3 regions of the Streptomyces sp. NPDC031274 genome follow, and region 1 is predicted to be linked to each of the others. Evidence: riboswitches for the same ligand, from Rfam matches in the RefSeq annotation. Region 1 holds a riboswitch; each other region holds the start of a gene.
What was found. A riboswitch is a leader RNA that binds a small molecule or an ion and turns the genes downstream of it on or off. The one in region 1 is predicted to bind S-adenosylmethionine.
Positions count from the first base shown of each region.

Region 2: it holds a riboswitch for S-adenosylmethionine, as region 1 does, so the genes downstream of both, ACZ5CR_RS21050 (aminotransferase class V-fold PLP-dependent enzyme) here and ACZ5CR_RS17995 (putative leader peptide) in region 1, are expected to answer to the same signal.
Region 3: it holds a riboswitch for S-adenosylmethionine, as region 1 does, so the genes downstream of both, thrC (threonine synthase) here and ACZ5CR_RS17995 (putative leader peptide) in region 1, are expected to answer to the same signal.

Region 1 covers NZ_JBVIHP010000010.1:93,179-102,603, reverse strand. Annotated here, with positions in the region: gene ACZ5CR_RS18020 (lactate 2-monooxygenase) at 1-452, opposite strand, end outside; gene ACZ5CR_RS18015 (hypothetical protein) at 766-1,248, shown strand; gene ACZ5CR_RS18010 (LLM class flavin-dependent oxidoreductase) at 1,548-2,675, opposite strand; gene ACZ5CR_RS18005 (NtaA/DmoA family FMN-dependent monooxygenase) at 2,691-4,124, opposite strand; gene ACZ5CR_RS18000 (LLM class flavin-dependent oxidoreductase) at 4,142-5,395, opposite strand; gene ACZ5CR_RS17995 (putative leader peptide) at 5,499-5,651, opposite strand; SAM riboswitch class IV at 5,700-5,813, opposite strand; SAM riboswitch class IV at 5,994-6,138, shown strand; gene ACZ5CR_RS17990 (glutathione S-transferase family protein) at 6,465-7,235, shown strand; gene ACZ5CR_RS17985 (beta-L-arabinofuranosidase domain-containing protein) at 7,223-9,425, opposite strand, start outside.
Region 2 covers NZ_JBVIHP010000012.1:222,088-231,512, reverse strand. Annotated here, with positions in the region: gene ACZ5CR_RS21060 (rhomboid family intramembrane serine protease) at 1-614, shown strand, start outside; gene ACZ5CR_RS21055 (Lrp/AsnC family transcriptional regulator) at 652-933, shown strand; gene ACZ5CR_RS21050 (aminotransferase class V-fold PLP-dependent enzyme) at 1,040-2,413, opposite strand; SAM riboswitch class IV at 2,595-2,711, opposite strand; gene trpD (anthranilate phosphoribosyltransferase) at 2,797-3,861, opposite strand; gene qcrB (cytochrome bc1 complex cytochrome b subunit) at 4,025-5,656, opposite strand; gene qcrA (cytochrome bc1 complex Rieske iron-sulfur subunit) at 5,653-6,708, opposite strand; gene qcrC (cytochrome bc1 complex diheme cytochrome c subunit) at 6,705-7,514, opposite strand; gene ctaE (aa3-type cytochrome oxidase subunit III) at 7,599-8,219, opposite strand; gene ACZ5CR_RS21020 (DNA-binding transcriptional response regulator) at 8,398-8,799, shown strand; gene ACZ5CR_RS21015 (L,D-transpeptidase) at 8,896-9,425, opposite strand, start outside.
Region 3 covers NZ_JBVIHP010000020.1:23,537-32,961, forward strand. Annotated here, with positions in the region: gene otsB (trehalose-phosphatase) at 1-92, shown strand, start outside; gene ACZ5CR_RS28855 (alpha,alpha-trehalose-phosphate synthase (UDP-forming)) at 238-1,620, opposite strand; gene ACZ5CR_RS28860 (DUF7927 domain-containing protein) at 1,732-3,837, opposite strand; gene ACZ5CR_RS28865 (glucosyl-3-phosphoglycerate synthase) at 3,906-4,850, opposite strand; SAM riboswitch class I at 5,018-5,152, shown strand; gene thrC (threonine synthase) at 5,146-6,480, shown strand; gene ACZ5CR_RS28875 (MoaD/ThiS family protein) at 6,590-6,868, shown strand; gene ACZ5CR_RS28880 (cold-shock protein) at 7,293-7,496, shown strand; gene groL (chaperonin GroEL) at 7,812-9,425, shown strand, end outside.

The DNA of each region.
Region 1 (9,425 bases):
TGGAACCAGCGCTGCGCGTCCCCCATCTCCTTGGCGACCTGCTCCATGGGCGTGCTGGAGGCCGAGGACAGGATGTACGGGACGCCGCGGGCCGCTGCCGCGCGGGCGGCGGCGGACTCGCTCTCCGGGTGCATGATCGACAGAACGCCGACGGGGGCGAGAGCGAGCGGCGCGGGCAGCCGGTGGCCGAGCACCTCCACGGACAGATCGCGTTCGTGTACGTCCCGCAGCATGCGCGGCACGATCCGACGCCGCTCAAGTGCCGCGCGGTTGGCGCGGGCGGTGCTGCCGTTGCCCGCGCTGCCGGAGACATAGCCGACGGGGCCCGGACCGAGCCGCTGCTCGGTCAGCTCCTCGAGGCGGGTCAGGTCGGTGGGCAGTCGGGGCACGGCACCCGTCATGCCGTTGAGATAGATCTCGTACTGGAAGTCCGCCCAGTTCGGCGTCGTCATGTGAGGGGTCCCGTCCGGTATCCGTTGAGACTGCACGAGGCAGCGTCAGAGAGCACTGTCCACCCGACGATCCTTGCCACACTGGTAGGACAGTGACAAGCCCCGTCCATGGTCGTACCCGAGCGGGAACGCGTCCGGCAGAAGATCCTGGCCGCTCCCCGCCTCGTCGAGACGGGGAGCGAGGCGGTCGGCGTCGGACGCGTTTCCAAGACCGGCGAACCCCGCCCCCGCCGTCACGAGCAGCGCTCCAACCCATACGCATCACGGCTGAGGCAGGATCAGCTCCAGTGTGACGGCGACGTACGGTCCAGAGATGGACATGGTGAGCGGCGTTGTCAGCATCGAGTACTCGCACTTCTACATCCACGAGGACATCGAGACCGAGTGGGAGGGTGGCGACCGGACACCTGACTTCCGCACCGACAAGCCTGTGATCATCGCCCCCGGCCAGCTCACTGTCGTCAGCTGCGTGCAGTCCCACGACGCCTGGGTGACCCTCATACTCACCGAGGCCGAGCCGGTCCAACAGCCGGAGGAATGGCAGTTACTCGGCACCTGGCCCTACGTACCGATTTCAGGCGGGCGGATGAGCATGTCCGGCCCCACCACAGGCCCTGCCACACCAGCTGCGGGCTGGCTTCCAGGTGCCCACGGATACGCCCCAGCCCTACAGCTCGACCCGGCCACGGTCTACACCGTCCACGTCTACGCCAGGGGACGCCAAGACTCCCGAGCCAGACACGAAGCCGCTATGGCCCGCGAAGAGTGGGGCCTGCATGAAGGGTTCGAGGACTAAGTGGTCGCCTTCATCCCGGCCGGACGCCCACCGACTCCGGACGGGAGCTGAGGCTCGCCCCCAGGGCCTGCGTGCGGCGGGAATACCGCGCACTTGAAATACGTGACGGGTACCAGCAGTTCGTTGTCGGGCAGTTCGATGTCAGCCGGGGCCGACCCCGGTCTCAGCCCGCGGCACGGGACAGCTCCTTCACAGCGATGTCCTGCTCGAAGGCCGACCGGCCCGGGACCTTGTCGATGGCCTTCTCTGTCCCTGTCAGTCCGTCCGCCGGACGTGGGAGCGCCCGGCGGACGGACAGGTCACCTGCGGCGCCACTCCTCGGCGAGCAGTTCGTAGGAGCGCACCCGGTCGGCGTGACCGTGGGTGATGGTGGTGATGAGCAACTCGTCCGCCCCAGTGGCTTCTTGGAGCTGTTCCAGGAGATCCGCCACGCGTCCGGGAGAACCCGTGAACTGGGTCTCGGTGCGGTCCTGGACCAGTGCCCGGTCCGCGTCGGTCCAGTTGTGGCGGCGCGCCTCTTCCGGCGTCGGGTACTGGATGGCGCCCTCGGCCGTGCGGATGCTGCGGACCCATGGGCCGTAACCCGCGGCGAGTTCGCGTGCTGTCTCGTCGTCCTCGGCGACGACGACGTCCGCGGAGACGCTGACATAGGGCTTGTCGAGTACGTCGGAGGGCTTGAACGCGGCGCGGTAGCCCTCCGCGGCCTCGAGCACCGTGCCAGGACTGACGTGGTAGTTCGCGGCGAAGGGCAGGCCGCCCCGACCGGCGACGTCCGCACTCTGGCCGCCGCTGCTGCCCAGGATCCACACCTGGATGTCGGCGCCCTCACCGGGCACGACATGCGCTTCGATGCCGTCGTCGGAGCGATATGTTCCGGCGAGAAGCGCCAGGATGTCGTCGACCTGCTCCCCGTAGTCCTGCGCCTCGGCGTGCGGCTGCTGGAGCAGCTTGCGCTGGAGGGCGACGCGGGGTGAGCCGAGCAGGTGCTCGTAGGAGAAGCGTGCCGGGATCCGCAGCCCGTTGGGGGCACGGCCGTCGACGACGGGGGTGGCGGTCGGCGGCGCGGCGGCGGGCGTTCCGGGCGGTCGGCCGCCTGAGCGGCCGAGGCCCAGGTCGAGGCGCCCGGGATGCAGCGCGTCGATCAGGCCGAACTCCTCGACCGTGGAGAGCGCGGTGCGGTGACCGAGCTGCACTGCTCCCGCCCCGAGCCGGATCGTCGAGGTCGCGGCGGCGGTCAGGGCGAGGACGACCGCGGGTGAGGTGCCCGCCACACCCGGGTTGAGGTGGTGCTCGGCGAACCAGTAGCGGGCGTACCCGAAACGCTCGGTCTGCCGGGCCAGGTCGATGGAGTTGCGCAGCGCCACGGTCGCGGAGGAGCCGGACGAGATCGGTACCAGGTCGAGGACGCTGAGCGGGATGTCTGACATGGGCGGTGATCCTCCTCAGTGGTCGGCCGACGCGGGCACGGGTGTGGGTACGGAAGCGGGTTGGGGGAAGCGCACCCCGGCGTCCGCGTCGGCGTCGGGGTGAGCCAGGCCGAGGTGGTCGCGCAGGGTGGTGCCCTCGTACTCCGTGCGGAAGACGCCGCGTTCCTGGAGCAGCGGGACCACGGTGTCGGCGAAGGCGTCGAGGCCGCCGGGGGTGATGTGCGGAACGAGGATGAAGCCGTCGCTCGCGTCGGCCTGGACGAAGGAGTTGATCGTCTCGGCGACGGTGGCCGGGGAGCCGACGAAGGACTGACGGCTGCCGGTCTCGATGACGAGGTCACGGATGGACCACTTGTTCGCGGCCGCGAGCTCGCGCCACTCCCGAGCGGTGGCCAGCGGGTCGCGGTACATCCGCACCTGGGCACGCCCGCGGGCGATGGTGTGCTCGCCGACGTCCGGGTCGATGTCGGGCAGCGGGCCCTCCGGGTCGTACGCGGAGAGGTCGCGGTTCCAGACGAACTCCAGGTGCTTGATCGCCGTGGCGCCGCTGACCTGTCGGCGCCGCACCTCACGGGAGAGCTCCTCCGCCTCGGCATCCGTGTCCCCGAGGACGAAGGTCGCCGCGGGCAGGATGAGCAGCTGGTCGTGGGTGCGGCCGTGGCGGGCCAGGCGGCCCTTGACGTCCGTGTAGAACGCCTGCCCTTCCTTGAGCGTGCTGTACCGGCTGAAGATCGCGTCCGCGCCTTCGGCGGCGAACTCGCGCCCCTCCTCCGAGTCACCGGCCTGGAAGATGACAGGTCGGCCCTGTGGACTGCGCGGGACGTTGAACTGCCCCTGGATGTCGAAGTGTTGCCCCTGATGGACGAAGGCGCCCGCCTTGGCGTCACTCAGGAACGTGCCGGCCTCCTGGTCGGCGACGATCTCGTCCCCGCGCCAGGAGTCGAAGAGCTCGCCCGCCGTGCTGAGGAATTCCTTCGCCCTGGAGTACCGCTCCTCCTGCGGCAGGAACCCGCCGCGCCGGAAGTTCTCGCCGGTGAAGGCGTCCCAGGAGGTCACGACGTTCCAGGCGGCGCGCCCGCCCGAGAGGTGGTCGAGGCTGGCGAACTGGCGGGCCACCTCGTACGGCTCGTTGAAGGTGGAGTTGATGGTGCCCGTCAGGCCGAGGCGTTCGGTGACGGCGGCGAGCGCGGTGAGCACGGTGAACGTGTCGGGGCGCCCGACGACGTCCAAGTCGTATATCTTCCCGCCCTGTTCGCGAAGCCGCAGCCCCTCGGCGAGGAAGAGGAAGTCGAATTTGGCGCGCTCGGCGGTCCGTGCGAAGTGCGCGAAGGAGCTGAACTCGATGTGACTCCCGGCCTCGGGGTCGCTCCATACGGTGGTGTTGTTGACGCCGGGGAAGTGTGCCGCGAGGTGGATCTGCTTGAGCGGCTTGTCCGGTGACTTGCTCATGTCGGGTTCCTTCCGGCTCAGGCGGTGGCGGCGGCGTAGCGGCTTGCGGGGCGGGCGAGGCCGAGGAGACCGCGCAGGGTGTCGGCTTCGTACGCGTGCCTGAAGGCGCCGCGGCGCTGGAGTTCTGGCACCAGGCCCCGGGTGATCGCCGGGAGGTCGTGGCCGACGACGGCGGGGCGCAGCCGGAACCCGGTGAGTCCGGACTGACTCAACTCCAGGAGCAAGTCGGCCAGTTGGGCGGGCGTGCCGGTGAACACACGTGCGTCGCTGGTGTACGGGTGTCCCGCGAGGGCGTCCAGACGCTCCCTGCGGGCCACGGCGGCGGCCGGATCGTCGTCGAGGAACACCACCAGGTCGCCGAAGAGGTGGAGGGGCTCGTCGGCCCGCCCGGCAGCTTCCTGTTCGCCGCGGACCGCCGTGACGATGTCGCGTGCGTGCCCGGCGTCGCGCGGGGTGACGTATCCGATGTCGGCGGAGCGGCCGAGCAGCCGGAACGGGGCCTCGGTCGGGGTCTCGTGGGCGAGCGCGCTGACGACGGGACGGCCCTGCGGTGGCCGTGGGGTGATCGAGGGGCCCTTGACGCTGAAGTGCTTGCCCTCGAAGTCGATGTAGTGCAGCTTGTCGCGGTCGACGAAGCGGCCGGTGGCGACGTCCCTGATCTCCGCGTCGTCCTCCCAGCTGTCCCAGAGCCGACGCACGGCTTCGACGTAGTCGGCCACCTCGTCGAAGAGGTCGAGGGTCAGTTCCCGTACGTCCGGCCTGCCGAGGTCCTCGACGGCATCGAGGGCGGGAAGCGTGCGGCGCCCGAAGTGCGCGGCCTCGTTACGGCGTGCTGACACCTGCACCCGTACGCCCGCGCGGCCCGTGCTGACGTAGTCGAGCGTGGCGATCGCCTTGGATGTGTGGAAGGGCTCCGTGTGCGTGGCCACCACCGTCGGCACGAGTCCGATGTAGCTGGTCAGCGGGGCGACACGGGCGGCGATGAGGACGGCGTCGAGCCGCCCGCGTACCTGATCCGTGCGTCCGTCGGGCTCGGTGAAGTGGGACGACTGGAGCCCGAGCCCGTCCTCGATCGTCACGAAGTCGAGCAGGCCGTGTTCGGCCTCGGTGACCAGATCGGCCCAGTACCGGGCGGTGAGCAACTCCCCCGGGCGGGCGACCGGTTCGCGCCAGGCGGCCGGGTGCCAGCCCGCGCCGTCGAGCGCGACGGCGAGGTGCAGCGCGGCGGCAGAGTCGGCAGAAGAAGCGGAGGAATGAGGCGAATGGGGCAACGAAGGTGATGACGACACGAAAGGTGTGCCTTCCTGATCGACCGTGCGACCGTACGAGAACACCGGCCCCTCGGATCCGAGGGTGCGGCGGCGGGGTGACGGGTCAGGAACGACAGAGCGCGCCGGCGACACGCTGCAGATCGATGTGCGGCCGGGAGTACAGATGCACCTGGCGGCTCGGGGCGATCACCATGACGCGCGGGGCGGGCGCGGGCGGCACGGGCGACAGGGGCGGTACGGCTGACACAGCTGGCACGTCCGTCACCTCCGCCCCTTCCGACTCGGCGGGCCTGGAGCCTCGCCGGTCTCGCGCTTGCGGAACCCTGGACGGGCACCGCCTGGTCCTCACCTGGAGCACCCCGCCGCGTGGGAGGGTTGCCGGTCAGCAAGCCAGGGCTTGACGCTGACACTCGTAACCTGCTCGGGACGTTACGTGAGGTCGTAGCGGTGCGCAATGCCCGTGGATCATGGGCGTTCTCACAGCGTCGTACATGCCTCGTCGCCTGTCTCCGTCAAGTCAACCACCGGACCACTCCTTCTGTTCCTGGTGCGGGCCTTCTTGACGGAGACAGGCACCCGGACTCAAACTTCCGGGGACGGTCACGATTGTCAGCGCCCGCCCGGCAGGGTTCCTGCCCGAGCGGGTCATCGGCCCCGGCCCGCTGGCGGGCAACCCTTCCTCCGCGACGGGGTGCCCCGGGTGACGACCGGGTCCCGCCGTGGCGGCGGGGCAAGCGCGGCCCCGGGTACGACGGGCCTCGACGGCAGGGCTGGTGGACATGTCCAGGGCGGTCGGTGAGGGGAACAGCATCCAGCGGCCTCCCCTGTCCGCGCCCCGGCCCCGCCCTCGCTTCCTGACCAGACGCCTTCACATCGATCTGCTGCGCGTGTGCAGCGCCTCGGTGCCAGCTGTCTGACGTCCGCGCAGCGTCCACACACCAGCGACGCCTCCGGACAAGAAGCCTCATCACTGCGGCCCTCTGCGGCCACGGATCCCCCTCTCCCCCGCTGTGCCACCGGCCCCGCGCGTGCCGCCGCCGGTCGGCGCCCCTCCCCTCCCTGGAGAGCCATGCCCGAGATCACGTCGCACCGTTCCCGTACTGTTTCCCGCCCTGCTTCCCACCCGACTTCCCCCGCGGATTCATGCTCTCCGCGCGACACCGGCCCACGCGACACCGGCCCACGCTTCGCCCGTCCCGCGCCGATCCGCAGCCGCATCGGCGACGACGTGGCGGGCGGCTTCTACCCGGCGCCCCACCGCTACCACCTGTATCTCTCGGCAGAATGTCCGGACTCCTTGCGCGTCTCGATCACCCTCGACCTGCTCGGGCTCAGGGAGTCGGTCACCACCACCCTCCTGGCACCGCACACCACTGCGGCGCTCGACTCGCTGCACCGCTGTTACGAGGCCACCGAGCACCACTTCGAAGGGCCGCTGACCGTTCCGGCCCTGTGCGACCGGTGGAGCGGTCACGTCGTCAGCAACCACACGCCGGACATCCTGCGCGACCTGGCCTGCCGCCTTGCCGCACACGGCAGTGGCCCGCTGCCCGTCCTGCGCCGACCGGCCCTGGCAGCACGGATCGACACCTGGCACGAGCTGCTCGCCGGGCCGCTCACCCCCGCGACACTGGACAGGATCGACTGCCGTCTTGCCGCCCACTCCTACCTCGTGGGCGACGAACTCACGGCAGCGGACGTGGACTTGTGGGCGAGGCTCGTCCACCTCACCCCGGATGCGGCTGAGGCGGCCCGCTCCCGCCCCCACGTGCGCGCCTATGTGCGCCGCCTGGACGACCACCCGGCCTTCTGTGCCAACCACCCCCATCACCTCGTGTAAGAAGCCTCCTTCGCCGTGCGCACCACCTTCCTGCCGTCACCCGCGCCCAGTCGGCCGGCACCCACCCAGGAGTCCACGGTGGCCTGGACATGCTGGACCAACGCGCTCTTGTTCCTGAAGGGAGCGGCCGACCAGATCTCGTCGAGGAGGGTCGTGCCGTCGGCCCCTGTCCCCGTCGGGTTGGCGACGCCGGAGTCGATCGTGCCGAAGACCACCTTGGGTTCGGACCGCTGGAAGTAGGCGTGCGTCGGGTCTTCCGTGCCTTCGAAGAAGGGCGCGAGGGGGATGCCGTCGAGTGTGTAGTGGAGCGGTTCGCCGGCTATCGGCTCGAGGTTGGGGAGCAGGTCGCCGGAGAGTGCGGCGTTTCCGTGGAGAGCGAACCGGAAGTAGGTCTTCGCGCTGTCGCGGGCCACGAGATGGACCGGTCCGTAGAACAGGGCCTGGACTTCCGGCTTGTCGGGGGTCTTCTCCACCCGTAGCCGGAAGGGGAGGGAAACCCGGACGGTGTCGCCGTCCCGCCATGTGCGGGACAGGGAGCAGTAGCTGCCGGGCGCCGGATCGGCCTTCACCTTCTTGCCGTTGACGGTCACGGTGAAGCCGCTCCCCGCCCAGGCCGGTACGCGCAGCCGTAGATCGAAGGCGGCCCTGGATCCCCGGACCGTGAGCGTCGTGCCCTGTTCCCTCGGGTAGTCGGTGGTCTGTGTGACCGTGACGCCCTTCTCCTTCCAGGTCAGCGTGGAGGGGCTGTAGAGGTTGACGTACAGGGCGGAGCCGTCGGCCTTTTGGAAGTAGACGGAGTCCTGGTACTTGGTGGCGCTCTCCATGCCCGTGCCCTCGCAGCAGGTCGTGCCCGCCTTGGGCGTGTAGTCACGCACGTGGCCCGGCAGCAGACCGATGAAGTACGTGACGAGGGGCTTCTCCGCGTCGGCCTTGTCCTGCTTCGAACCGAGGACCTGGTTGTACAGGGCCCGCTCGTAGTAGTCCATGTACGCGGGGTCCTGCTCGTGGAGGAACAGCGCCCGGCTCAGCTTGAGCAGGTTGTGCGCGCAGCAGGTTTCGGCGGTGGTGTCGCTGAGCGTTCCGGCGATGACACCGGGAGCCTTCCAGAACTCGCCGGTGCTCGTGCCGCCGATGCCGTACATACGGGTCGGTACGACCATGCCCCAGAAGTTCTTGGCGGCGGTGAGGTAGCGGCGCTCCGCCGTCTCGTCGTAGAGCCGCAGCAGGCCCGTGAAGATGGGGATGTGCTGGTTGGCGTGCAGCCCGTCGAGGGTGTCGTCGCCCGCGGCGCACGCGTCGATGAGCCTGTCGAGGTCGAAGAGGCGGGCCAGGGCGAGGTGTTCGGCCTGGCCGGTGATGGCGTACAGATCGCAGATCGCCTCCACGATGCCGCCGAACTCCCCACTGGAGAAGATGCCCCACATGCGTTGCAGGGTGCTCCCGTGCAGCTTGGACAGGCGCGCGTGCATCCAGTCGCACATGCCCGACGCGAGGTCGAGCGCTCGTTCGTCGCCCGTGTACAGGTAGGCGTCGAGGACACCGCGCAGGATCTTGTGCGCCGTGTAGTACGGCGCCCACACCTTGGTGTAGTCGCCGCTCGTCATCGACTCCAGGGCGATGAACTGCGTCTCCGGGTACGCCGCGAGGAACCCCGGATGGCTCGGCCCGCCCCAGGTGCGGCGCAAGGTGGCGTGTCGGCCGTGGCCAGAACTGTCGGCGAAGGAGTCGCCGCTGGTCTCGTCGAAGGCGTACGCCGCCAAGTCCCCCGCACCGGCCGGTGAACCGGCGGCGGGCGCGTCCTGGAGCCCCGAGATCTCCGCGGCGGTCAGGGCCCGCGACCAGAAGTTGACCTCGTCGAACGCGCCGGCGAAGACCGGGTCGGCCGCGTAGTGGGAGCGGCCGAGCCAGTTGTTCTTCAGGGAGCCGAGCGCGGCCGGATCAAGGGTCATCGAGGTGTTCGCCGCGACCGCACGGCCGTTGACGTAGAGCGTGCCGGTGGCGCCCTCGATCGTCACCGCCACGTGGCTCCATTCGTTCAGGGCCAGTGGCTCGGTGCCGTTGACGCCCTGCTCGCCGCCGGGCCCGTTCGCCGTGATGGCGAAGCGCGGGACTCCATCCGCGGTGCGGGCGGCCAGGTAGAGGTAGCGGCTCGTGTCGTTGCCGCAGTCGAGGATCCGGGTCCAGTCGGCG
Region 2 (9,425 bases), on a different contig from region 1:
ACGGCACCGGTGACAAGCTGCTCGCCGCCCAGCAGGCCTACTTCGAGCGCTGGGGCGTGGTCCCTTCGGAGCTGTTCAGCGGAGCGCTGCGGCCCGTGCTCGCCCCGGCCACCGCGCTCTTCGTGCACGGCAGCTGGCTGCACCTCCTGGGCAACATGCTCTTCCTCTTCGTCTTCGGGGCGATGGCCGAGGAACGGATGGGGCACTGCCAGTTCGCGCTCTTCTACCTCTGCTGCGGCTATCTCGCCCTGTTCGCCTACGCGGTCGCCCACGCGGGCTCCGACCAGACCCTGGTGGGCGCGTCGGGGGCGATCTCCGCGGTGCTCGGCGCGTTCCTGCGGCTCTTCCCGAAGGCGCGGGTCACCAGCCTCTTCCCGTTCCTCTTCTTCCTGCCGCTGCGCTTCCCCGCGTGGGTGGTGCTGCCGTTCTGGGTGGCGCTGCAGTGGCTCGCGGCCCTGCAGGGCGGGCAGGGCCCCGGTGTCGCCTATCTGGCCCATATCGTGGGGTTCTCCCTGGGCTTTCTCTACGCGTGGGTGCGGTATGTCAGAAGAAACAGGCGGGCGCGGAGCGCCTCTTTGGAAGGGCGGGGGCGGGAGACGGGAGGGCTAGAGTGAAGAAGCCAGCACCCGTCATCGAGGGAGACAGTCAGCCGTGATCACCGCGATCGTGCTCATCAAGACCAGCGTGGACCGGATCCCGGAGATCGCCGAGTCGATCGCCGCCCTCGACTGCGTCAGCGAGGTCTTCTCCGTGACCGGCACGTACGACCTGATCGCGATGGTGCGTGTCGCGCACCACGACGACCTGGCCGACGTCATCCCCGGCAAGATCAGCAAGATCCCGGGTGTGGAGGGCACGGACACGCATGTCGCGTTCCGCACGTACTCCCAGCACGACCTCGAAGCGGCGTTCGCCATCGGCCTCGACTCCTGAGCCGTCGCGGGGTGCTGAACTCGCCGGGTACCGGTCCCGCCGAGTGCCGGACGGGCGTTTCCGCATCTCGGAGCCGGTCTCGCGGCGCCCGGCCCCTTTCACCGCCTCAGGCGGCCGTGGTGTCCGGCACGCAGCGGCCTTCCTCCGTGCGGTAGTTCCAGCGCGCGCCGTCCGCCACCAGCTCCCGCACGGCGCGCACGAAACGCTCCACGTGCTCGTCGGGGGTGCCCGCGCCGAAGCTCACGCGGATCGCGTTCAGCGACTTCTCGCCGGGCGCGGCCTCGGGGGCACCGCACTCGCCCTGGGTCTGCGGGTCGCTGCCGAGCAGGGTGCGCACCAGCGGGTGGGCGCAGAAGAGGCCGTCGCGTACGCCGATTCCGTACTCGGCGGAGAGCGCGGCGGCGAAGTGCGAGCTGTTCCAGCCCTCTACGACGAAGGAGATGACGCCGACGCGCGGCGCGTCGTCACCGAAGAGCGAGAGCACCTTCACGGCGGGCACATCGGCGAGGCCCTCCTTCACCTTCGCGATGAGGTGGCGCTCGCGGGCGACGAGCTCGTCGAAGCCCGCCTCGGTCAGCGCCTTGCAGGCGGAGGCGATCGAGTACACGCCGATGACGTTCGGCGAACCGGCCTCGTGCCGCGCGGCGGTGTCGTGCCACTCCACGTCCACCCCGCCGTCCGTACGCCGCGCGACCTTGCGCGAGGCGCCGCCGCCCGCGAGGTAGGGCTCGGCCGCCCGCAGCCAGTCGGAGCGGCCCGCGAGGACGCCCGAGCCGAAGGGCGCGTACAGCTTGTGACCGGAGAAGGCGACCCAGTCGACGTCGAGCTCGTCGATGGAGACGGGGTGGTGGGGCGCGAGCTGCGCGGCGTCGAGGACGATGCGGGCGCCGTGCGCGTGGGCGGCGGCGGCGAGCTCCTTCACCGGCCACAGCTCACCGGTGACGTTCGAGGCGCCGGTCACGCAGACCAGGGCGGGCCCGTGGGGGTCGCGGTCGGCGAGAGCGCGCTCCAGGGTGGCGACGGCCTGCTCGGCGGTGCGCGGGGCGTTCAGGTACGTCACGCGGGCGTCGCGCCACGGCAGGAGCGAGGCGTGGTGCTCGGTCTCGAAGACGAAGACCTGGCAGTCGGCGGGCAGGGCGGCGGCGAGCAGGTTCAGCGAGTCGGTGGTCGAGCGCGTGAAGACGACCTGGTCGTCCTCGCGGCAGCCGAGGAACTCGGCGACCGTGGCACGGCTGTTCTCGAAGAGGTCGGTGGAGAGCTGCGAGAGGTATCCGGCACCCCGGTGCACGCTGCCGTAGTACGGCGCGTACGCGGCCACGTCGTCCCACACGCGCTGCAACGCCGGAGCGCTCGCCGCGTAGTCGAGCGCCGCGTAGGTCACTTCGCCGCCGGTGACGAGCGGCACGGTGACGTCACGGCCGAGGACGGGCAGCGGCTCGGCACAGACGGATCGGTCGGCGACAGCGGTGGGGACAGACATGGCGAACTCCCGTGGGAAGGCAGGCGAGTTCACTGCGAGGGCGCACGTACGGCGCTGCAGTGATGAAAGAAAAGGGGGGTGCGGAAAAGGGGCCGGAAAGCCCTATCGCATTCGCTTGCTCACGAGACTGCTCCCTTGAGGACCAGGACCCCAGGGGTATGACACTCATCGAGTGCGCAGGGGTCCGCGCTTGCCATACGCCTTGCTGCGTACGGCCTGGTCTTCACCCGGGGCACCCCGCCACGGACGGAGGGTTGCCGGACAGCGAGCCGGGGCCTAATCGCTGTCACTCATGACCTGCGCAGCATCTTGCCACACGATCTTCCCGGTGCACACCGCAGTCCGCGATACGGACTGCGGTGTGCGCCACACTCACGCCACGCTCACCTGTTGCTGGCCGCCACCCAGCGCTCCAGGGACTTCTTCGCGGCCCCGGAGTCGATCGACTCCGCCGCCCTGGCGATACCGGCGCCGATCTGCTCCACGAGGGTCCCCTCGCCCGGCGAGAGGGCCACCAGGGCCGCCGCCGTGTTGAGCAGCACGGCGTCCCGCACAGGGCCGCTCTCACCGTCCAGGAGGCGCAGCGCCACCTCGGCGTTGTACGAGGCGTCAGCGCCCCGCAGCGCCTCCACGGGGACCAGGTCGATGCCGACGTCCCGCGGGTCGAAGGCCTCCTCCCGCACGACGCCGTCCCGCACGACCCAGACCCGCGACGTCGCCGTGGTCGTCAGCTCGTCGAGCCCGTCGTCGCCGCGGAAGACGAGGGACGAGTGCCCGCGCTCGGCGAAGACCCCGGCCACGATGGGCGCCATCCGCGCGTCGGCGACCCCGACCGCCTGGGCCCGCACCTTGGCGGGATTGGTGAGCGGACCCAGGGCGTTGAAGACGGTCCTGATCCCCAGCTGGCTGCGCGCCCCACCGGCGTGTCGCAGGGCCGGGTGGAACTTCACGGCGAAACAGAAGGTGATCCCGGCTTCCTCGGCCACCTCGACGACCCGCTTCAGCGGAAGCTCCAGATTCACCCCGAGCTTCTCCAGGACGTCGGAGGCGCCCGAGGCACTGGAGGCGGCGCGGTTGCCGTGCTTGACGACCTTCGCACCCGCGCCGGCGGCCACGATCGCGGACATCGTGGAGATGTTGACGGTCTTGGCCCCGTCGCCGCCGGTGCCGACGATGTCGACCGTCTGGCCCGGCACCTCGATCACATTGGCGTGTTCGTACATCGTGCGTACGAGGCCGGAGATCTCCTCCACGGTCTCGCCCTTGGCGCGCAGCGCGACCACGAAGCCCGCGATCTGCGCGTCGGACGCCTCACCGCGCATGATGCGGTCCATGGCCCACGCCGTGTCATCGGTGCTCTGGTCGCGTCCCTCAAGAAGACCGTTCAGCACACCGGGCCAGGAACGGGCCGCCGCGGTGTTGCCTCCTGCGGGGGTCACAGCGCTCATCTGCCGCTCCTGGGTTCGTATAGGCGTAGGACAGGAACACCTTATCCAGCCCTGGGGACGGCAAAGAGCCCCGTCCATGCACTGGATGCAGGGGACGGGGCTCTCGCCGTGGCGACCTTGTGGTCAGTACCTCAGTACTTCAATGCCGCAGAGCGTCAGGGGATCAGTGGTGGCCGTGGCCGCTCGTGATCTCCTTGTACTCCTCGGTGGTGGGCTTGGGGATCTGGTTGTCCTCCCCGTAGTAGCCCTTGGAGAGCTTGGCCCGGAGCTTCTGCGGCCCGCTCACCTTGCGCTCGACACCGTTCTCGTCGACCGCGGGGCCGATCTCGACCGGCGCGTACTGCTCGTGCGCGGTGAGCGTGTGCAGCTGCTCCTGGTTGAGCGGCTCGTGGACCTCGATGAACTCACCGTGCGGCAGGCGCTTGATGATGCCCGACTCGCGGCCGTGCAGGACCTTGTCCTTGTCGCGCCGCTGCAGACCCAGGCAGATCCGCTTGGTGGCGATGAAGGCGAGGACCGGTGCCACGAAGAAGGCAATGCGCACGAACCAGGTGATCGAGTTGATCGACAGGTGGAAGTGCGTGGCCCAGAGGTCGTTTCCACCACCGACGAGCAGCACGAAGTACCAGGTGATCCATGCGACACCGAAGGCCGTACGGGTCGGGACGTTGCGCGGGCGGTCCAGGATGTGGTGCTCGCGCTTGTCGCCGGTGACCCAGGACTCGATGAACGGATAGACCGCGATCGCGACCAGGACCAGCGGGAAGATGATCAGCGGGATGAACACACCCAGGACGAGCGTGTGACCCCAGGCGTTGATCTCCCAGCCCGGCATGACACGGATCAGACCCTCGGAGAAGCCCATGTACCAGTCGGGCTGGGCTCCGGTGGAGACCTGGTCCGGCCGGTAGGGGCCGATCCCCCAGATCGGGTTGATCGTGGCGATCGCAGAGACGGCGACGATGACACCGAAGACCAGGAAGAAGAAGCCTCCGGCCTTCGCCATGTAGACGGGCAGCAGCGGCATGCCGACGACGTTGTTGTTCGTCTTGCCGGGACCCGCGAACTGCGTGTGCTTGTGGTAGAAGACCAGGATCAGGTGCGCCACCACGAGGCCGAGCATGATGCCCGGCAGCAGCAGGATGTGCACCGAGTAGAACCGGGCCACGAAGTCGCCGCCGGGGAACTCCCCGCCGAACAGGAACATCGAGAGGTACGTGCCCACGATCGGCACGGACAGGATCGCGCCCTGCATGAAGCGCACACCGGTACCGGAGAGCAAGTCGTCAGGGAGCGAGTAACCGGTGAAGCCGGTGAACATGCCCAGGACGAACAGCAGGAAGCCGAAGACCCAGTTGACCTCGCGCGGCTTGCGGAAGGCACCCGTGAAGAAGACGCGCATCATGTGCACGAACATCGCCGCGAGGAAGATCAGCGCCGCCCAGTGGTGGATCTGCCGGATCAGCAGACCACCGCGCACATCGAAGCTGATGTGCATGGTCGAGTTGAACGCCTCGGACATCAGCTGGCCCTGCAGCGGGATGTAGCTGCCGTGGTACTCCACCTCGTTCATCGACGGGTGGAAGAACAGGGTCAGGTACACACCCGTGAGGATGATGATGATGAAGCTGTAGAGGCAGATCTCACCGAGCATGAAGGACCAGTGGTCCGGGAAGATCTTGCGCATGTTGGCCTTGGCCAGGGAGTAGATCCCCAGGCGGCCGTCGGCCCAGTCGGCGACCCGCTCACCGGCGGGCGCCTCCTTCTTACGGTTGTCGTTCGCCGTAGTGCTCATCCGCGCTCCCAGAATGCAGGACCGACGGGCTCGGCGAAGTCGCCGAGCGCCTCGAGGTAGCCCTCTTCGTTCACGGCGATGCGCAGCTGCGGCAGCGCGTGACCGGCCGGGCCGAAGATCACTCGGGCACCGTCGGAGAGGTCGAAGGTGGACTGGTGGCACGGGCAGAGGACGTGGTGCGTCTGCTGCTCGTACAGGGAGATCGGGCAACCGACGTGGGTGCAGATCTTCGAGTAGGCGACGACACCTTCGTGCGACCACTCGAGCTCTTGCTTGTCCTTGATGTCCGCCGGCTGAATCCGGACGATCATCAGGGCCGCCTTGGCGATCTCCTTCTGGAAGTCGTGATCGTGCTCCTCCAGGCCCTCGGGCTTGGCGAAGGTCAGCGAGCCGACCTGGACGTCCGACGGACGCAGCGGCTCGTTCGTGTTCATGTTCACGAGCAGCTTGCCCTTGGACCACAGCGTGTGCCGCAGCTTGTCCTCGGGCAGCGGACCGAGGTCACGCAGCAGGACGACGCCGGAGAGCGGCACCATGGCGAGCGCGCCGAACATCGTGTTGCGGATCAGCTTGCGCCGGCCGAACTGCGACTCCGCGGCACCGGCCTTGAAGTCGGCCATGACCTTGGCCTTGACCTCGGGCTCGGCCTCGATCGGGTGTCGCTCGTCGGCGACCTCCACGTCGGACATCAGGGTGCGGGCCCAGTGGACCGCGCCCGCGCCGATGCAGAAGAGCGCCACGCCCAGGGTCATGCCCAGGGAGAAGTTCAGCGCACTGATGTGGCCGATCGGGAAGATGTAGACGCGCTTGTCGACCGGGAAGGCCACGTACGAGGCGATGAAGCCGATCGTGGCCAGCATCGACAGCGTGAACAGGAAGGCGACCGCACGCTCGGAACGCCTGGCGGCCCGCTCGTCGATGTCCTGGACACGATGCTCGTGGGGCGGAAGCCCCGGGTCGGCGAACGGGTTCTCGTCCGCTACCGCCACCGAGCCGTGCTCGGTCTCCTGCACGCTGGGCAGGTTCTCTTCTGGATTCTCTTTGCTACTCATGACTTCTTGGCCTTTGCGGTCCGAGCGGCGACCCACACGGCGACCGCGATCAGCGTGCCGAGACCGAAGATCCAGCCGAACAGGCCTTCACTGACCGGACCCAGGCCACCCAGCTTGAGACCGCCAGGGCTCTCGGTCTGTTCGCCGTTGACCGCGTCGAGGTACGCGATGATGTCCTTCTTGTTCTTCTCCGGCATCGTCGTGTCGGGGAAGGACGGCATGTTCTGCGGGCCGGTCTGCATGGCCTCGTAGATGTGCTTCGGGGAGACATCCTCCAACGAAGGGGCGAACTTGCCCTTCGTCAACGCGCCGCCCTCACCGGTGAAGTTGTGGCACTGCGCGCAGTTGGTGCGGAACAGCTCGCCACCCTTGGCGATGTCCGCCCCGTCCGGGCTGTACTGCTTCTCGGTGGGAACGGTCGGGCCCGCGCCCAGCGAGGCGATGTACGCCGCGAGCTGGTCGATCTGGGCCTGGTTGTAGATGGCCTTCTTCTTCGGCGCCTGGGCGCCCGGCTGCTGCAGCGGCATGCGGCCGGTGCTGACCTGGAAGTCGACGGCGGCTGCGCCGACGCCCACCAGGCTAGGACCGTCGGAGGACCCCTGACCGCCGGTTCCGTGGCAGCTGGAGCAGCCCACGGAGTACAGCTTCTTGCCCTCGTCGATGGCGAGGGACTGGGCGGTGTCGTCGGCCTGCGCCTTGTCCGCTGGTGCGAACGCGGCGTACAGCCCCCCGGTGGCCGCCAGCGCGAGGAGTAGGACGACGACCGCCGCCAGCGGGTGGCGTCGTCGTGCGGAGAGCTTTTTCACGGATTACCCCGGTGTCAGGATCTTCTGCGTCGATGCTTCTGGAATGAGTCGGAACGTCGGGCCCGTCGTGAGCCCGGCATCCGTTTACTTGATCATGTAGATCGTGGCAAAGAGACCGATCCAGACAACATCGACGAAGTGCCAGTAGTAGGACACGACGATGGCTGCGGTCGCCTGCTCATGGGTGAACCTCTTGGCCGCATACGTCCTGCCGAGGACCAACAGGAAGGCGATGAGCCCGCCTGTCACGTGCATGCCATGGAAGCCGGTGGTCAGGTAGAAGACCGAGCCGTACGGGTCGGACGAGAGCGAGAGGCCCTCGTGCTTGACCAGCTCGGTGTACTCGTACACCTGACCACCAATAAAGACCGCACCCATGATGAAGGTGACGATGAACCACATCCGGAGCTTCTTCACGTCACCACGCTCAGCGGCGAACACGCCTAGCTGACACGTGAGAGAGGAGAGCACCAGGATCGTGGTGTTCGTCGCCGAGAACGGGAAGTTCAGCGCGGACGCCATTTCCTTCCAGTGCTCAGGTCCTGTCACCGATCGCAGGGTGAAGTACATCGCGAAGAGGGCCGCGAAGAACATCAGCTCGGAACTGAGCCAAATGATGGTTCCGACGCTGGTGAGGTTCGGCCGATTGACCGGCGGGTGCGCGTGCCCGGTATCTACTGTCGTTGCTGTCGCCACGACCGACATTATGTCGGTCGCTTATCCCGCCCTCACCCCGGGGGGTGCCGTTCGGAGTGTCTGAGGGGTGTGTCCTGCCCGTATGGCCCATCGAAGGGCTGTCCGAACCGCTGTTGACGGGGTGTCCGGAGGAGTAGCATCCGCGCATCGGTCCCCGGCCGAATGCCCTCAACGAAGCGGAGGAACAATGCAGCCGACCGCCACGGTGCTGGTCTACAGCGACAACGCGAGCACCCGCGAGCAGGTCCGGTTGGCCACCGGACGCAGGCCGGCGACGGACGTTCCCGCGGTCGAGTTCATCGAGTGCGCGACACTGCCCGCCGTGCTGAAGGAACTCGACCGGGGCGGAATCGACGTCTGCGTCCTGGACGGCGAGGCGACGCCCGTCGGCGGCATGGGAGTCTGCCGTCAGCTCAAGGACGAGATCTTCCAGTGCCCGCCCGTGCTCCTGCTCATGGGGCGCCCACAGGACGCCTGGCTGGCCACCTGGAGCCGTGCGGAGGCGGCGGTGACCCTTCCGGTCGATCCGGTCGAGTTCGCGGGCTCTCTGGCCGCTCTGCTGCGCGACAGGCTCGCCATCCAGGCCTGACGGCACGCTCCAGGCCTGACGGCACGACAGAAGGCCCCGCACCGAGGTGCGGGGCCTTCTGTCGTGCCGTGCTGTGCCGTGCTCTGCGCGGGGCCGTCAGACCTGCGGACGCAGCCGGGCCGCGTCGACCGCCGCGGGGGCCTTCTTGACGCCGCCCAACAGGGCGCTGCCGTCCCGCCAGTCCTTCCAGTCCACGTTCCAGTCGCCCAGGCCGTTGCCGAACGGGTCCATGTCCGCTCCGGCGCTGTTGACGACCTTCACGATGTCGCCCTGCCGGACGGTCTCGTAGAACCAGGCGGCGTCGTCGGTGCTCATGCCGGTGCAGCCGTGGCTGGTGTTCGCGTACCCCTGTGAGCCGACCGACCAGGGAGCGGCGTGCACGTACTCGCCCGAGTCGGTGACCCGCGTCGCGTAGTAGACCATCTTGTCGTAGAAGTCCGATGCGCCGATGCTGGCACTGGTCATGCGTACGGAGTACTCCTTGCCGAGCACCACCTTGACGCCGTTGCGCGTGGAGTAGCCGGGCTTACCGGTCGTCACCGGCATGGAGTTGATCTCCTCGCCGTTGCGATAGACCGTCATGTAGTGCGAACCGGCGTCCGTCACGGCCTCGACGCGGTCGCCGA
Region 3 (9,425 bases), on a different contig from region 1:
TCGCGGAGCTGGCGGACCGGGCCGACCTGGTGGTGGACGGGCCTGGGGGCGTGGTGGACCTGCTCGGAGCGATCGCTGCACAACTGGGCTGACCGGCAAGGACCCTTTCCCCCACCCCGCCCCTTCCCGAAAACCGCGCCTGCGCCCCGGACCTACTTGGGGCTCCGCCCCAGACCCCGTACAAGATGTCCTCAAACGCCGGACGGGCTGGATACTCCAGCCCGTCCGGCGTTTGTCTTATCCCAGTGCCCGCAACTGGTCCAGGAACCACTGGGCCGGGGGCAACGCCGTCGCCGCCGCAGCGAGCCGCTTGGTTCGCTCCGCGCGCTCCTCCACCGGCATGGTCAACGCCGAGTGCAACGCATCCGCCGTCCCCGACACGTCATACGGGTTCACCACCACCGCGTCCTCGCCCAACTCCTCGTACGCCCCCGCCTCCCGCGAAAGCACCAGCGCGCACCCCTCGTCCGACACGACCGGCACCTCCTTGGCGACCAGGTTCATCCCGTCCCGGATGGGGTTCACCAGTGCCACGTCGGCCAGACGGTACGCGGCCAGCGACCGTGCGAAGTCGTCCTTCAAGTTGAGCACCACCGGCGTCCAGCCCTCGACCCCGTACTCGGAGTTGATCTCGTCCGCGAGCCGCTGCACGGACGCCGTGTACTCGCGGTACACCGCCAGGTCCTGCCGCGACGGGTAGGCGAAGGCCACATGCACCACCCGCTCACGCCACTCGGGGCGCGAGGCGAGAAGCTCCCGGTACGCCAGCAGCCCCCGCACGATGTTCTTCGACAGTTCCGTCCGGTCCACCCGGACAATCACCCGTCGGCCGGTGCCGACCTGCTCCCGCAGCGCGACGAGCCGCTCCTCCACATCGTCCCGCCGCGACCGCTCCCGCAGGAAGTCCGCGTCGGCCCCGAGCCCGTGCACCCCGATCCGCGTCCCCGACGTACCGCCGAGGACGGCGACGCAGCACTCCGTGAACGCGTCCGCCCACCGGCCCGTCAGGAACGCCGCCCGGTCGGCGCCCAGGATGCCGCGCAGCAGTTGCTCCGCGACGTCGTCCGGCAGCATCCGGAAGTAGTCCACCGGGGCCCACGGCGTGTGGGAGAAGTGGCCGATGCGCAGGTCGGGGCGGAGTTCGCGCAGCATCCCCGGCACCAGGGCCAGGTGGTAGTCCTGGACGAGGACCGCCGCCTCCCCTGCGGCGCTCTGCGCGAGCGCCTCCGCGAAGGCCCGGTTGTAGGTCTCGTACGACGCCCACTGCGCCCGGAACTCCGGGCCGAAGGCCGGTTCTAGCGGCGTCTGGTACAGCATGTGGTGGACGAACCAGAGGACCGAGTTCGCGATGCCGTTGTACGCGTCGGCGTGCACCCGCGCGTCGATGTCGAGCATCCGCACGCCGGGCTCACCGACCCCGCGCCGCACGGCCTCCCGGTCGCCGTCACCCAGCGCCGCGCAGACCCACAGGGAGTCCCCGGCGGAGTCGCCGATCGCGCTGAGCCCGGAGACGAGCCCTCCGCCGCCCCGCTTCGCCGTCAGTTCGCCGTTCTCCTCCAGGGAGTACGTGATGGGGCCGCGGTTGGACGCGACGAGGATCTGGGCGTGCTCGGAGACCATGTGCCGAACCTAGCCCTTAGCGGAAGGGCTCAAACGTACGGCCGGACCCTTGCGGGCCCGGCCGTATACGTTCAGGGAGCAGCGTCAAGGCCGATGTCGAGGCCTGCCCCGCTAGTCCCGCCTGCTCCGCGCCGCCGCCACCGCGAGCGCGCCGAGCACGCAAAGGGAGATCGCGAGGCCCGTGTACAGCATCGTGCCGGAGTCGCTGCCGGTGTCGGCCAGTTCACCCGGACCGCTCGCCGCCGCCGCTCCCACGGGCTCGTTGTGCTGGTGCTGCGGGGCGGGCCGCGCCTGGACCCGCTGCCGCGTGGCGAGGATCGCCGAGGTGCACGGGTCGTCGCCGCCCCGGACGGACCGGGGGCAGTTGCTGCCTGGGGCCGTCACCGTGATCACCCGGATCGCGCCTGCCGTGCAGGACACCTTGACCCGCTGGGTGACGGTGACCTTGCCGTGCGGTCGGACATCGCCCTTCCAGACGTACGTCCTGCCCCGCTCGGTGATCGTCCCGCTGCTGGCGACCGGCTTCGAGCCCGGCGTCACCTGCCAGGAAGCGGTGGCCCCGGTGCGCGTGCTGCCCGAGGGGTTCTTGAGGGTGATGGTGTTCTTGACGTCGCTGCACACCGGCGCGGTCCGCCGTGCGGGCACGTTGCTGACCTTGAGCTTCGGCTGCTTGCGCTCGATGACCGGCGCCGCCCCGCACCTGGGGTCGGCGCTGCCCGCGTCGCAGTTGGAGCGGGGGGACTCGACGTCGACGTCGTTGAGCAGCTTGCCGTCACCGCTGACGGGGTCGTTGACCTTGACCGAGTACGTCACCGTCGCGGTGTGCCCGGCCGGGATGTCGCCGGTCCAGCTGATCCTCGGTCTGGTGTACGAGACCTCGCCGGTCGTCGCCTCCGCGTCGTGCCGGTACGTCGCGTCGTCGAGGTTGTCCGTCAGGTCGTCGCTGAACTTGGCGTTCGGGTAGTTCAGCTTGCTGATGTTCTTCGCCTTGACCGTGTAGGTCAGGGTGCCGCCCGGCTTCACCTTCTTGGGGCTCGCCGTCTTCGTCACCTCCAGGTCGGGGACCGGGACGGAGAGCGCGAGGGCCGAGGGGACGTAGGTGTCGCCCTTCGTGGAGAAGCTCAGCGTCGTGGAGGTCGAGCCGACCGGGATCGGTTCGGCGGCGGCCGGGGCGCGGGAGTTGCCGCCGGTGACGTCGAACTCCTTGGCGTCGATGGACAGGTTGTTGGTCATCCTCGGGTCGAGGGCGCCGTCGTCCTCGCTGATGAAGAAGTTGTTGGTGTTGCCCGTGTGCGCCTCGGTGATGTTCTGGCCGCCCACCGCGAAACGGTCGCCGGGGGTGTTCCAGTCGCCCTCGTACGCGGTGACGCTCGCGCGCGGCTTGCCGTCCGTGCGGTAGAAGCCGTCGACCTCGACGCTGGTGGCGGGCGAGGTGGAGCGCTGGAGGACGTGGCCGCCGTAGACGTAGACGTTGCGGCGGTCGGGCGCGTACTGCTCGTCGGGGGCGTCGTACTTGTAGACGACGGTCAGGGACCAGCCCGCGACGCAGCCCTTGCCGGTGGGCGCCCAGATGTCGCCGACCGCGACCGGCAGGGGCGTTCCGTCGCCGGTGATGCCGTTGAAGAGGCCCGTGATGTCGGCCTCGCCGGTGTAGTAGTGCGGGCCGTTGGCCGACGCCGGGTCCCCGACCAGGTTCGCCGGGGTCACCTTCGAGGGGGTGGCGCCGGCCACGCTGACCGAGGGCACCGCGTCGAGCGGGTCGCCGGGCGAGGGCTCCACATCGGCGCCGGAGATGTCGCAGCGCTTGAGCCGGGCGCCGCTCGGGCCCTTGTACGTGCCGTCGTTGCCGCCGAAGAAGAGGCGCGCGTACGCGACCTTCGCGCCGGGCGGGATCGCGACCCGGCCGGTGCTCGATCCGTGGTCGGGGTCCATGCCCGCGGTGTTGATCCGCCGCATGACGAAGGTGTTGTTGTTGTCGCGGCCCTCGCCCTCCGCGGCGGTGGCACAGCGCGCCGCCATGTCCGCGGGCGTCGTCGGGCAGCCCATGACCGTGTTGCCGATGGTCTTGAAGTCGCCGTAGAGCGATTCGTCGTAGCGCTTGGCGAAGGGATCGATCACGTCCGCGGCGGCCGGTACCACGGCTGCCGCGCTCAGCGCCCCTGCCGCGAGACCGGCCGTGGCCATGGCCACGCCACCGACGCGTCGCGCGCTTCCCATGAACTGTCTGACCCGCATAAGGACCCACATAAGTGGGAAATGTAGACAAAATGCCCGGTCTTGGGTGGTTACGCCACGCGGCGGGCCGTGTACTCCGCGATGCCGGACATCGGCGGACGCTCCTCCGTGTCCACCGAATGGGTCCGCGGTTCGAACCCGTGCTCGCCCCGCTCGAACTGGGTGAGCTCGGGGCGTACGTGATGCCCGAGCGCGAGCCTGACCTGCGCCGTCCGGTAGATCGCCGCCGCCATCCTGCCGAGCGCCTGCCCGTCCTGGTGCCGGTGCTTGCGCACGCCGACGTCGACCTGCGCGAGCGCGTCAAGGCCCACGGTGTGCAGCGCGTCGACGAGCAGGCCGAGCTCCACCCCGTATCCGACGGGGAACGGCAGCCGCTCCAAGAGAGACCTGCGCGCCGCGTACTCGCCGCCCAACGGCTGGACGAACCCGGCCAGTTGAGGCCAGTGCATGTTGAGCAGCGGGCGCGCCATCAGCTCGGTGACCCGGCCGCCCTGACCCGCGGCCCCGGCGAGCGGGCGGTCGTACATCGCCTTCACGAAGTGCACGTCGGGCTCGGTCAGGAGCGGGCCCACGATCCCGGTGACGAAGTCCGCCGAGAACTCCTTCAGGTCCGCGTCGACGAACGCGACGATGTCACCGCCTGTCACCAGGAGCGAGCGCCACAGGACCTCGCCCTTGCCGGGCACGGCCGGGATGCGCGGCAGGATCTCGTCCCGGTGCACGACCCGAGCGCCCGCGTCGCGCGCGACCTCGGCCGTGCGGTCCCGCGAGCCGGAGTCGATCACCACGAGCTCGTCGACGAGGGCGGCCTTCTCGATCAGCTCGCGGCGGATCACGGCGACGATCCCGCCGACCGTCTCCTCCTCGTCGAGCGCGGGCAGGACGACGCTCACCGAGGCTCCCGACGCCCGTTTGGCGGCGACGAGCGCGCTGAGCGGACGGTCGGCAACGGACCAGGAACGCCTGGTCAGCCAGCGCTCGGCCTCTTCCAGCACGGGTGGTTCCTCCTGTGTGTGGCCTACATGTGATCCATCTCGCGGTGCGGACGACTATCTCAAGGGTCCAGGCCGTCGGTTACAGTCTTGAACAACGCGGATGACCATCGCATGTCGGGGGTCGACGCGTCACAAATGCCCCGGGCCCCTGAAGCCCGGCGCCATACCGCTCATCCAGAGGGGCAGAGGGATACGGCCCGTTGAAGCCCCGGCAACCATCCCGCCGACCGCGCACGCGAGGTCTCGGCGGGGAAGGTGCCAATTCCGTCTCGCGGTGAGATTCGCCGCGGGGAAGATGAGGAGAAAGGGCCTCGCCTCCATGGCTGCGCAGACTGTCGGAACATTCGACACCACCCCCTCCACCACCACAGGTTCCGTGGATCTCGGCCCCGCGTCCGGCCTCTCGTGCCGCGAGTGCGGTGAGCTCTACGCCCTCGGCCCGATCTTCGCCTGCCAGGCCTGTTTCGGCCCGCTCGAAGTCGCGTACGACCTGCCGACCGGCGACCCCGAGGCGCTGCGGAGGCAGATCGAGTCCGGCCCCGCCAACATCTGGCGCTACGCCCCGCTGCTGCCCGTCCCCGCGGACGTCGCCGAGAAGCCGAACATCAACCCCGGCTGGACCCAGCTCGTCAAGGCCGACAACCTCGCCCGTGAGCTCGGCGTCGAGCAGGGCAAGCTCTTCGTCAAGGACGACTCCGGGAACCCGACGCACTCCTTCAAGGACCGCGTCGTCGCGCAGGCCATCGAGGCGGCGCGCGCCTTCGGCTTCACCACCCTCTCCTGCTCCTCCACCGGCAACCTCGCCGGTGCCGTGGGTGCCGCCGCGGCCCGCGCCGGCTTCCGCTCGTGCGTGTTCATCCCGCACGACCTGGAGCAGGGCAAGGTCGTCATGGCCGCGGTCTACGGCGGCGAGCTCGTCGGCATCGAGGGCAACTACGACGACGTGAACCGCTTCTGCTCCGAGCTCATCGGCGACCCGCTGGGCGAGGGCTGGGGCTTCGTCAACGTGAACCTGCGGCCGTACTACGGCGAGGGCTCCAAGACCCTCGCGTACGAGATCTGTGAGCAGCTCGGCTGGCAGCTGCCCGACCAGCTGGTCATCCCGATCGCGTCGGGCTCGCAGCTCACGAAGATCGACAAGGGCCTCAAGGAGCTCACCAAGCTGGGCCTCGTCGAGGACAAGCCCTACAAGATCTTCGGTGCGCAGGCCGAGGGCTGCTCGCCGGTGTCGACCGCCTTCAAGGCCGGGCACGACGTCGTACGCCCTCAGAAGCCGGACACCATCGCCAAGTCCCTCGCCATCGGCAACCCTGCCGACGGGCCGTACGTCCTGGACATCGCCCGTCGCACGGGCGGCGCGGTGGAGGACGTGAACGACGAGCAGGTCGTGGACGCGATCAAGCTGCTTGCGCGGACCGAGGGGATCTTCGCGGAGACCGCCGGTGGCGTGACGGTCGGCGTCACGAAGAAGCTTCTTGAGGCGGGGCTCATCGACCCCACTCTCACCACGGTCGTGTTGAACACGGGTGACGGCCTCAAGACCCTCGACGCTGTTGCCGAGACGTCTCAGGCGACTGCGACGATCAAGCCCAGCCTCGACGCGTTTCGCGCCGCGGGTCTTGCCGATTAATCGCCGTAGGGCCTGATCGCCGTCGTCGAACGGCGGTCGTGGTCCGTCCTCGCGCAGTTCCTCGCGCCCCTGACGGGGCGCTTCCTCCCCGTATCAAGAGGTGAATTCCATGAGCGTCAACGTTCGCATTCCCACCATTCTTCGCACCTACACCGGCGGCAAGTCCGAGGTCGCCGCCGAGGGCGCCAACCTCTCCGAGGTCATTGCCGATCTTGAGGCCAAGCACGCCGGTATCGCGGCCCGTGTCCTTGACGACCAGGGCAAGCTGCGGCGCTTCGTGAACGTGTACGTGAACGACGACGACGTCCGTTTCGAGCAGGGCCTTGAGACCGCGACGCCGGACGGCGCCGGCGTCTCGATCATTCCCGCCGTCGCGGGCGGTTGCTGAATCCGCCTGAAAGCACGCAGCGTCACCTCTATTGCCCCCTCCGCGAGAGAAGCGGAGGGGGCAATTCCATGTGGTTGAGCGCGGTACAGTTGGGAAGCAAGCTTCGCTTTTGGCGTCGAGCGCGTAGACGAAGTCGGCCCCGGGCCGACAAGAAGTAGCCAAAGCGCCTTGCCCTTTTGAGTCTATTGCGGCATTTGCCCGGCCCGACTTGCCCTGAACTCCGGCAAATTCTCCGCATATTTCCGATCGCGCGTGCCCAGAATTCTCGTCCGATTGACCTGTTGCAGAGGGCAGTTGGGCAGATACATTCAGCGGCGGTCGACGCGTTCCGGCGCACGCCTCCACAACCCATTGGGGGGGTGAGGTCTGACCCGGGCCCGCGAAGTGCGGGTCCGTGCAAGGGCCAGTAATAGGGGAGTTAGGCATGGCTCAGGGCACCGTCAAGTGGTTCAACGCGGAGAAGGGGTACGGCTTCATCGCGGTCGACGGTGGTGCGGATGTTTTCGTCCACTACAGCGCGATTCAGATGGACGGTTACCGCACCCTTGAAGAAGGTCAGCGAGTGGAGTTCGAGATCTCGCAGGGCCAGAAGGGTCCACAGGCGGACATGGTCAAGCTCGCCGTCTGATCTCGGCGCGATCGGCCAGCGACTTAGCGAGTGACGAGGGGCCCGTATCCCGACAGGGGTACGGGCCCCTCGTGCGTACGCCCCCGGATGTGCGCCCCCCATGTGTCTGGGATCCGTGAGAGACGCTTGCACTCGTAGGGGTCGAGTGCTAATCATTGGGCTTAGCACTCTCCTAGTGAGAGTGACAGAACTTGGATCGGGTCGGTGAGGCCCGCAGGCCGGGTGGGGCAAGGAACCACACGGTTTGCAGGCCGTCCGTCGCGGGCACCGATGCGATCCGGAGCATGCCACCCCTGTCCGGGAGGACCACTTCACATGGCCAAGATCATCGCGTTCGACGAGGAGGCACGGCGCGGCCTCGAGCGCGGCATGAACCAGCTCGCCGACGCCGTCAAGGTGACCCTGGGCCCCAAGGGTCGCAACGTCGTCCTCGAGAAGAAGTGGGGTGCCCCCACGATCACCAACGATGGTGTTTCCATCGCCAAGGAGATCGAGCTCGAGGACCCGTACGAGAAGATCGGCGCCGAGCTGGTCAAGGAGGTCGCGAAGAAGACGGACGACGTCGCCGGTGACGGCACGACGACCGCGACCGTCCTGGCGCAGGCGCTGGTCCGCGAGGGCCTGCGCAACGTAGCCGCCGGTGCCAACCCGATGGCCCTCAAGCGTGGCATCGAGAAGGCCGTCGAGGCCGTCTCGGGCGCCCTGCTCGAGCAGGCCAAGGACGTGGAGACCAAGGAGCAGATCGCTTCGACCGCCTCCATCTCCGCCGCCGACACCCAGATCGGCGAGCTCATCGCCGAGGCGATGGACAAGGTCGGCAAGGAAGGCGTCATCACCGTCGAGGAGTCGCAGACCTTCGGGCTCGAGCTTGAGCTCACCGAGGGCATGCGCTTCGACAAGGGCTACATCTCGGCGTACTTCGCCACCGACATGGAGCGTATGGAGGCGTCGCTCGACGACCCGTACATCCTGATCGTCAACTCGAAGATCTCGAACGTGAAGGACCTCCTTCCGCTCCTCGAGAAGGTCATGCAGTCCGGCAAGCCGCTGCTGATCATCGCCGAGGACGTCGAGGGCGAGGCCCTGTCGACCCTGGTCGTCAACAAGATCCGTGGCACGTTCAAGTCCGTCGCCGTCAAGGCCCCGGGCTTCGGTGACCGCCGCAAGGCCATGCTCGGCGACATCGCCATCCTCACCGGTGGCACCGTCATCTCCGAGGAGGTCGGCCTCAAGCTGGAGAACGCCGGTCTCGACCTGCTCGGCCGCGCCCGCAAGGTCGTCATCACCAAGGACGAGACCACGATCGTCGACGGCTCCGGTGAGAGCGACCAGGTCCAGGGTCGCGTCAACCAGATCCGCGCCGAGATCGAGAACTCGGACAGCGACTACGACCGCGAGAAGCTGCAGGAGCGCCTGGCGAAGCTCGCCGGCGGTGTTGCGGTCATCAAGGCCGGTGCCGCGACCGAGGTGGAGCTCAAGGAGCGCAAGCACCGCATCGAGGACGCCGTTCGCAACGCGAAGGCCGCCGTCGAAGAGGGCATCGTCGCCGGTGGTGGCGTGGCCCTCATCCAGGCCGCCGCTGTCTTCGAGAAGCTTGAGCTCGAGGGCGACGAGGCCACCGGTGCCGCCGCTGTGAAGCTGGCCCTTGAGGCCCCGCTGAAGCAGATCGCGGTCAACGCCGGCCTTGAGGGCGGTGTCGTCGTCGAGAAGGTGCGCAACCTCACCGTCGGCCACGGCCTGAACGCCGCGACCGGTGAGTACGTCGACATGATCGCCGAGGGCATCCTCGACCCGGCGAAGGTCACGCGCTCTGCCCTGCAGAACGCCGCGTCGATCGCCGCGCTGTTCCTCACCACCGAGGCCGTCATCGCCGACAAGCCGGAGAAGGCGGGCGCTGCCCCGGCCGGCGGCGGCATGCCGGGCGGTGAC